One region of the Aeromonas crassostreae genome, then DNA from elsewhere that is predicted to be linked to it. Evidence: riboswitches for the same ligand, from Rfam matches in the RefSeq annotation. Region 1 holds a riboswitch; the other holds the start of a gene.
The links. Region 1 has a riboswitch for thiamine pyrophosphate ahead of thiB (thiamine ABC transporter substrate binding subunit). Riboswitches for the same ligand answer to the same signal wherever they lie in the genome.
Positions count from the first base shown of each region.

Region 2: another riboswitch for thiamine pyrophosphate. It lies ahead of thiC (phosphomethylpyrimidine synthase ThiC); the one in region 1 lies ahead of thiB (thiamine ABC transporter substrate binding subunit).

Region 1 is NZ_JBSTYM010000027.1:7,202-11,609, forward strand. It holds gene thiP (thiamine/thiamine pyrophosphate ABC transporter permease) at 1-1,033, opposite strand, end outside; gene thiB (thiamine ABC transporter substrate binding subunit) at 1,009-1,998, opposite strand; TPP riboswitch at 2,042-2,132, opposite strand; gene ACW5W4_RS16550 (PilZ domain-containing protein) at 2,220-2,510, shown strand; gene ACW5W4_RS16555 (transglutaminase domain-containing protein) at 2,568-3,500, opposite strand; gene leuD (3-isopropylmalate dehydratase small subunit) at 3,613-4,212, opposite strand; gene leuC (3-isopropylmalate dehydratase large subunit) at 4,316-4,408, opposite strand, start outside.
Region 2 is NZ_JBSTYM010000006.1:95,135-99,542, reverse strand. It holds gene ACW5W4_RS06765 (response regulator transcription factor) at 1-118, opposite strand, end outside; gene ACW5W4_RS06760 (hypothetical protein) at 208-636, shown strand; gene ACW5W4_RS06755 (hypothetical protein) at 719-1,186, shown strand; TPP riboswitch at 1,253-1,366, shown strand; gene thiC (phosphomethylpyrimidine synthase ThiC) at 1,615-3,663, shown strand; gene thiE (thiamine phosphate synthase) at 3,660-4,408, shown strand, end outside.

The sequences.
Region 1 (4,408 bases):
CGACGGCGATGAGCAGGGACTGGCCCGCCGCCTGCCACAGGGCGCGGGAGGCCAGCGCCGTGAGCAGTTCCCCATTGGCGCCGGCGATCAGGATGGCCAGCAGGGGCGGCAGGAAGATGGCGATGGCCAGCAGCAGCACCAGGCTGTCGGTCAGCAGGGTGCCCGGCTGCTGGCTGTCCGGGCGCCGCGTGGTACCTGCCCGGTTCATGCGACTGGCCGGGCTGCTCTGCAACTTGTGCTGCACCAGGAGCAGGGCGGCGGTGAGCAGCAGTTGCACCAGGGCCAGGCCGCCTGCGGTGGCGAGATCAAAGTCAAAGCGCAGCGCCTGGTAGACGGCCACCTCCAATGTGGTGGACTTGGGGCCGCCTCCCAGCGCCAGCACTGTGGTGAAGCTGGTGAAGCAGAGCATGAAGATGAGACTGGCCAGCCCCGGCAGGGCGGCGCGAATGAGCGGCCACTCCAGCAGCCGGAAGATATGGGAGGAGCGCATGCCGAGCTGGCTGGCCAGGCGCCAGGAGGATTCGGGGATGGTCTCCAGGCTTTGCAGCAGCAGGCGGGCCGCCAGGGGCATGTTGAAGAAGACATGGGCCAGCAGGATGCCGAACAGGCCGTACAGGTAGTTGCCGGGATCCAGCCCCAGGCCGCGCAACAGCTGCGGCAGCCAGCCCTGCCTGCCATGAACGGCGACGATGCCGAAGATGGCGATGATGACGGGCAGCACCAGGGAGAGGCCGAACAGCTTGAGCAGCAGGCGGCGGCCCGGGAAATGGCGCCGGGCCAGGGCGCGGGCCACGGGAATGGCCAGCCCCAGGCTCAGCAGGGTGGAGAGCAGGGCCTGCCCCAGGCTGAAGCCCAGCACGTGGCGCAGATAGGGATCGCTCAGCAGGGCGCGGGGGGACAGGGTGCCCGCCTGCCACAGCAGGGCTGCCAGCGGCCCCAGGGAGAGCAGCAGGATGACCAGGGTGGCGGCACTGCCCGGCAGCCACCAGAGCAGACGGCGACCTGCCCTCACTGGGTGACGGCTTGCAGCCACTCGCGGATCCAGCCCTTGCGGTTGGCGGCCACCTCGTCCGCGCTGAAGGCGAGCGGCTTGGTGACGGTGATCATCTGCTCGAATCCCTTGGGCAGTTCGGTGCTGATGATCGGATACATCCAGTTGCCGGTCGGGATCAGTTGCTGGAAGGCGGGGCTTACCATGAATTGCAGGAAGTGGTCGGCCAGCTCGTCCTGTCTGGCGCCCTTGAGCTTGGCGGCCACCTCTACCTGGCGGTAGTGCCCCTCCTCGAACGCGGCGGCCCGATACTGGCTCTTCTGCTCGGCGATCAGGTGATAGGCGGGGGAGCTGGTGTAGGAGAGCACCATGTCCGCCTCGCCATCCATGAACATGCCGTAGGCCTCGGACCAGCCCTTGGTGACGGTAACCGTCTTCTTGGCCAGCTGCTCCCAGGCGACCGGGGCCTGGTCGCCGTAGACGGACTTCATCCACAGCATCAGCCCCTGACCCGGGGTGGAGGTGCGGGGATCCTGATAGATCACCTTGAGATTGGGGCTTTCCACCAGCTCTTTCAGGCTCTTGGGGGGATGCTTGAGCTTGCCGCTGTCGTAGACGAAGGCGAAGTAGCCGTAGTCATAGGGGACGAAGCTGTCATCCTGCCAGCCCCCCGGCACCTTGAGGGCGTCGAGTCGGGTGGCATGGGGGGCGAACAGACCGCTCTGCTTGGCCTCGGCCATCAGGGCATCGTCCAGACCCAGCACCAGGTCGGCCTTGCTGTGGCTCCCCTCGAGGCGCAGCCGGTTGAGGATGGCGACCCCGTCTTCAAGCGGAACCAGATTGAGGGTGCAGCCACACTCTTGCTCGAACGCCTGCTTGACCTTGGGGCCCGGGCCCCATTCGGAGGCGAAAGAGTCATAGGTATAGACGGTGAGGGTCGGGGGGGGCGCGGCCTGGGCGGCGCCAGTGAGCAGCAGGGCGGTGGCGGCGGTCAGCATGGTGTTCATCTATGGCACTCCTGTGAGGTGCCGACGGATGAGGAGGCGCCCCGCGCCTCTTGTCTCAAATTCCTCCGCCAGCATTATCTGGATCAGGTTCACGGGTATCATCTCAGCGCCTGGGCGCACCCCGTTTGAGCAAGGAGTCGCATTGTATTAACCTTCTGGGGGCCAGGCCAGCACAACTTGCGCAGTGGGCGGGGCGAGAGTAACCACACCAGGAGGTTCGAGTGATCACCAGCACCAAGGAAAGACGCGCCTTTCAGCGCATGATAATCAATGCCCCCGTCACCCTCTATCAGCAGGATCTCATCCTGGTGGGGATCTGCCGGGATCTGAGCGCCAATGGCATGGGGATACTGGTCAGCGAACACGGCCTCGATCTTGGCCAGCCGATCCGGGTCAGTCTCGCCACCCACAGCAATCTGTTGCCGCCGTTTGAGGCCAGGGCCCGCATCATTCGGGAGCTGGATGAAGCAGAAGGCAAGCTGCTGGCGGTGGAGTTTCAACAGATAGGTTAAAGGATGCGCCCGGCTGGCGGGCGCATCGGCATACAGTCCCCGAGCCTTGTCTTCGGCTCATCCCGTCTCCTCGGGACGCACCGGCTGCACGTTCAGCTGGCCGCTCTCCACCAAGACTCTGCTGCTCGGCGCCAGCTGGCCCGGGGGCAGGGTGGCTGGGCCGGTCGGCTCCAGCAGCAGATAGGTCTCCCCCTCCCAGTTCAGGGTCGCCTCGCCCGCTTGAGCCGGCAGGGCCACCCCCAGCAGGGCATGACCCGGCACGAACACCATGGCCTGCTTGAGGTCGGGAAAGAGCTGGGCCAGCAGGGCAGCCATCAGGGTGACCTTGCTGTCGCAATCTCCCCGGTTCTGCTCCAGCACCTGGCGCGGGGTCAAGAGGTCGCGGCCGCTGCGCCCGCTGGGGTTGTCGAGCAGCAGATAGGGAATGGCCTGCACGAAGTAGAGCATGTGTGCCACCGTCTGCTGGCGTATTTCTGTCTCCGTGGCCCCCTCCTGCCTGAGCTGCTCGGCCAGAGGCGCCAGTTCGGCGCGACTCTCCAGGGCGATGCGCACATGGTCCTGCTTGATGGCGGGCTGGCCGTCGGGCGGGGTGAAATACTGGAAATAACGATCGTGCAGCCATTCGCGCTCCAGCTCGGCGCGACGCTCCTTCACCCAGGCCATGGCGGCCCTGGCCTTGTCCTGGTTGCGGCTCTTTAGGCCGAGCTCGAATCCGGGCCGGGCGAGGGAGAATTGCACCTCGGGGAACTCAAGCGCAGCCTGCTGCAGCAGGCTCTGCAGTACCTCCTCCTGCATCCTGGCCGGGCGATAGGCGATGAGGGGTGGCAGCTTGCCCGCCTCCAGCCGGTAGCTGAGTTGCTGGGGGGGGCCCTCCCTGTCCTGCCAGCCGACATTGAGCTGACCGCCGCTGCCGTTGAAATAGGTCTGCCCGCCCAGGGCCGGGAGGCTGAGCAGCAGGCAGAGCAGTGAAAAGGCGTACCTTGCGGACATAGGTGTCTCCTGTCGGACATGCCGAGGTGGCGGGTCTTGTACCGCGACCCGACAATAAAACAGGGAGCCTCGGCTCCCTGTTGATTCTACCTATTTTCTTGCCGCTGGCGCGTCAGATCCAGCTTGGCTGCTTCGCCTCGAAGGCACTGATGGCGGCCTCGTGTTGCAGGGTCAGGCCGATGGCATCCAGCCCGTTGAGCAGGCAGTAACGGCGGAATTCGTCGATTTCGAAGCCGAACGTGAGGCTACCTGCGCGCACCTGATTGGCCTCCAGATCCACCTCGATCTCGATGCCCGGATTGGCCGCGACCAGCTGGAACAGGGCCTCGACCTCCTCTTCTTTCAGGCGTACCGGCACCATGCCGTTGTTGATGGCGTTGCCGTAGAAGATGTCGGCAAAGCTCGGGGCAATGATGGTCCTGAAGCCGTAGTCCGCCAGCGCCCAGGGGGCGTGTTCGCGGCTCGAGCCACAGCCGAAGTTCTCCCGTGCCAGCAAGATGCTGGCACCGGCGAATTGCGGCTGGTTGAGCACGAACTCGGGGTTGGGCTGCTGGCCTGCATCGTCAAGGAAGCGCCAGTCGTGGAACAGGTGCTTGCCAAAGCCGATGCGGTTGACCTTCTGCAGAAACTGCTTGGGAATGATGGCGTCGGTGTCGACGTTGGCGCTGTCGAGGGGGACGACGATCCCTTTATGCTGTTTGAATCCTGTCATCGTTATCTCCTCTTACAGTGCGCGAATATCGGCGAAGATGATGTCGGTGACGGCGAAGGGCCGTCCGCGTTGTTTGAAACCTGTCATCATGTTTTCCCTGTCGTTACAGCGCACGAATGTCGGCGAAGCGGCCGGTGACGGCGGCGGCGGCGGCCATGGCCGGGCTCACCAGGTGGGTGCGGCCGGCGCGGCCCTG
Region 2 (4,408 bases), on a different contig from region 1:
GCAGCTGCAAGGCGGCCTGGCCGTGATAGGCGCAGTCCACCCTGTGCCCGGCCAGCGCCAGATAGTCCATGATGGTTTCCGCCACCTGGGGATTGTCTTCCACCACCAGTATTTTCATGTTTTGATCTCCTGGTCTTGGCCGTTTTTCACGGTCATTTCACGACGAAGACGCCATGCTGCTGGCCAGTGTAACCCCGAGGATCCCCGATGAAGAAGTCTCTGTGCGCCCTCCTGCTGACGATCTTGCTGCCCCTGGGGTTGGCGCAGGGGGCCGAGTTCAAGCTGACCGGCCGCACCACCTGGCAGCTGGGCCAGTTGATGGTCAACGGCATTCCCTTCGTGATCGATGAGCAGACCCGCTTCAAGGAGGGGCTGGACGAAGATGACCTCGGCGGTACCTGGGTCGATCTGGAAGGGGTAGTGCAGACGACGGCGCAGGGGGAGAGACGGCTGATCCGCGAGGTGGAGCCCCTGGACGAGGCCGACGAGATGGAGCTGGAGGGCCCTGTCCTTGGCGGGCGCATCTGGGGTTATGGTGCCTCCGATGACAGCCTGGCCCCCTTCGAGGGGCGCTGGCTGGAGCTGGAGTGCCGCTTCGACGGCAAGCGGCTGAGCCGCTGCCGGGAGGATGACTGATCCGGTCAGGGTGACCGGCAAAATTGCCCATCCAGGCCCATAGTTAAACCTCCTCGCCGGGTTGACCATGGGCCTGCTTGCTATGACCAGAACCGCCTTGCTCCTGCTGCTCTCCTGCCACGCCCTTGCCGACGAGCCCGAGCTCTGGCTGGTGGCGCTGGAGCACAACGATGGCATCCGCCTGCAATTTCAGGGGGCCGAGCTCGAACTCGGCAGCGCCGCCCTGGTCGGGGCGGCGCAGTTTGACGATCTCAGGCCCGGCATGCACCTCGCCATCCAGAGCCGCCACGGCGTGGCCGAGCAGATCCGGGTGCTCGCCAGGGCGCCGGATCCGGCCCTCTGGGCTCATTGGCGGCGGGCGGAGGATCGACTGCTTGCCCACTCGGGGCAGGCCTTGCTGCTACAGGATCTCGGTGTGCTGGTGTTTGATGCCGGCACCCGCTGGGTGAACGGCCGCCCCGTCGATCTGCAACCGGGTCGCCGCCTGGTGCTGAGCCGGGATGATGACGGCCGTCTGACCGAGATCCTGATCATCAATCCGGAGGAGTAACAGGCTCGTCCCGAGAGATCGGAGTTGTTAAGGGCTTGTGCTTTCCATTCCCCCACTTATACTGGCGCCATCTTGTCGGAGTGCTGACCGTCGAACGACGCAAAGCTGAGACCGTTAATTCGGGATCCGTGGAACCTGATCAGGCTAGAACCTGCGAAGGGAAACAAGGGTAACTTGCGAGTTGCCGCGCCGGGGGAGGACCAGCCTCCCCGCTCAGCGAAGGGATCCGCTCTTCATGAGTCAGGGCGCACGAGGGGGAGTCTGTCGTCACCATCATCTTGCTCATCAGGGCACAGAGGGCGGGCGCAGTGAGGAGCCAGGCAAGCTCCCTCCCTCCCGAGAGCGCACCCAGACTGCAAGTTCATCACTTCTCCTCGAACTCCAGACAAGCAAACCCATAACTTCAATCAGTTAATGTGAGTTTTGCTATGTCTACCTCTTCTGAAAACAGCAAGTCCGTGCCCGCCAGCCGCCGGGAGCTGCGCTCCAGTGCCCAGGCCTTTATCGACAACCTCAAGGGTATGGCCCATCCCAACTCCCGCCGCATCTTCATCCAGGGCTCCCGCCCCGATATCCGGGTGCCTTTGCGTGAAATCCAGCTGGCCGACACCCTGGTTGGCGGCAGCAAGGAAGCTCCCCAGTTCGAGGCCAACGAGCCGGTGCCGGTCTACGACACCTCGGGAGCCTACGGGGACGAGCGCGCCGAGATAGACGTGCGCCGCGGCCTGCCGCGCCTGCGGGAAGCCTGGGTGCTGGAGCGGGGCGACACCGAGCCGCTGCCGGGTCTGAGCTCCACCTTCACCCAGGAGCGCCTCGCCGACGAGGGGCTGGATCACCTGCGTTTCGAACATTTGCCCAAGCCGCTGCGTGCCAGGCCGGGCCGCCGGGTGACCCAGCTGCACTATGCCCGTCAGGGGATGGTCACCCCGGAGATGGAATTTATCGCCATCCGCGAGAACATGGGCCGCGAGCGGGTGCGCTCCGAGCTGCTGCTGCGCCAGCATCCGGGTCAGGGCTTCGGCGCCAGATTGCCGGAAAACATCACCCCCGAATTCGTGCGCGATGAGGTGGCCGCCGGCCGCGCCATCATCCCGAGCAACATCAACCACCCGGAAGCCGAGCCCATGATCATCGGCCGCAACTTCCTGGTGAAGATCAACGCCAACATAGGCAACTCGGCGGTCAGCTCCAGCATCGAGGAGGAAGTGGAGAAGCTGGTGTGGTCCACCCGCTGGGGGGCCGACACCGTCATGGATCTCTCCACCGGTCGCAACATCCACGAGACCCGGGAGTGGATACTGCGCAACAGCCCTGTGCCCATCGGCACAGTGCCCATCTACCAGGCGCTCGAAAAGACCAACGGCATCGCCGAAGACCTCACCTGGGAGCTGTTCCGCGACACCCTGCTGGAACAGGCCGAGCAGGGGGTGGACTACTTCACCATCCACGCCGGCGTCCTGCTGCGCTACGTGCCCATGACCGCCAAGCGCCTCACCGGCATCGTCTCCCGTGGCGGCAGCATCATGGCCAAGTGGTGCCTGTCCCATCACAAGGAGAACTTCCTCTACCAGCATTTTCGCGAGATCTGCGAGCTGTGCGCCGCCTATGATGTGGCGCTTTCCCTCGGGGACGGCCTGCGCCCGGGCTCCGTCTATGACGCCAACGACGAGGCGCAATTTGCCGAGCTGCACACCCTGGGGGAGCTCACCAAGATCGCCTGGGAGTACGACGTCCAGGTGATGATCGAGGGCCCCGGCCACGTGCCCATGCACATGATAGAGCGCAACATGACCGAGCAGCTGGAGCACTGTCACGAGGCGCCCTTCTACACCCTGGGCCCCCTCACCACCGACATAGCCCCCGGCTACGATCACTTCACCTCCGGCATAGGGGCCGCCATGATCGGCTGGTACGGCTGCGCCATGCTCTGCTACGTGACCCCCAAGGAGCACCTGGGGCTGCCGAACAAGGAGGACGTGAAGCAGGGCCTCATCACCTACAAGATCGCCGCCCACGCCGCTGACTTGGCCAAGGGTCATCCGGGTGCCCAGATCCGCGACAACGCCATGTCCAAGGCGCGCTTCGAGTTCCGCTGGGAGGATCAGTTCAATCTGGCGCTGGATCCCGACACCGCCCGCGCCTACCACGACGAGACCCTGCCCCAGGAGTCCGGCAAGGTGGCTCATTTTTGCTCCATGTGCGGCCCCAAGTTCTGCTCCATGAAGATCACCCAGGACGTGCGTGACTACGCCGCCAAGTTGGAAGCCGTAGAGATCAAGATGGTGGGCATGGACGGCCAGCAGGAGCGGGTGGTGGCCGAGGTGGAGAGCGGCATCGCCCACAAGGAGCCGGAGACCTTCAAGCAGGCCGACGTTGAGAGTGGCATGGCCCGCATGGCGGAGACCTTCAAGGAGACTGGCGGCGAGATCTACCACCAGGCGGCGACCCTGAAGCAGGCCGCAGGGGAGGAGGCGTGAGCAGCGAGCGCGGGGCTGTCAGCCCCGCCGACCTGTCCGCCGTAACGCAGGCCCGTCCCGTGGTCTGGACCATCGCCGGTTCAGACTCCGGCGGCGGGGCCGGCATTCAGGCCGACTTGCACACCCTGCATGACCTAGGGGTGCACGGCTGCTCGGTCATCTCCGCCATCACGGCCCAGAATTCGGTGGCGGTGAAGATGGTGGACCCCGTGCTGATGCAGACCTTCACCGCCCAGATCGACGCCCTGGGGCTGGATCTGCCCCCGGCCGCCATCAAGATAGGCCTGCTGCCGACCCGGCTCCATGTGGAGGTGCTGGCCCGCAGGTTGTCGACCATCGAAGCCCCCTTCGTGGTCTACGACCCGGTCGCCATCGCCAGCACTGGCACCCCCATGGCCGAGCCCGGCATGCTGGTGGCGGTGCGCGAACAACTGCTGCCGCGTCTGTCCCTCATCACCCCCAACGGCCCCGAGCTGGAAGCCCTGACCGGCATTCCGGCGACCAGCCCTGCGCTGGTGCGGGCGGGCGCGGCCCGGCTGCGAGAACTGGGCGCCCGCGCCGTGCTGGTCAAGGGCGGCCATCTGGGCTGGAGTGGGGAGCTGTGTCTGGACTATTACCAGGACGAGACCCGCGAATTCTGGCTCGCCGCGCCGCGCCTCGATACCCGCCACGGTCACGGCACAGGCTGCTGTTACGCCAGCGCCATCGCCGCCGTGGTGGCGCAGGACTACCCCATTGAAGACGC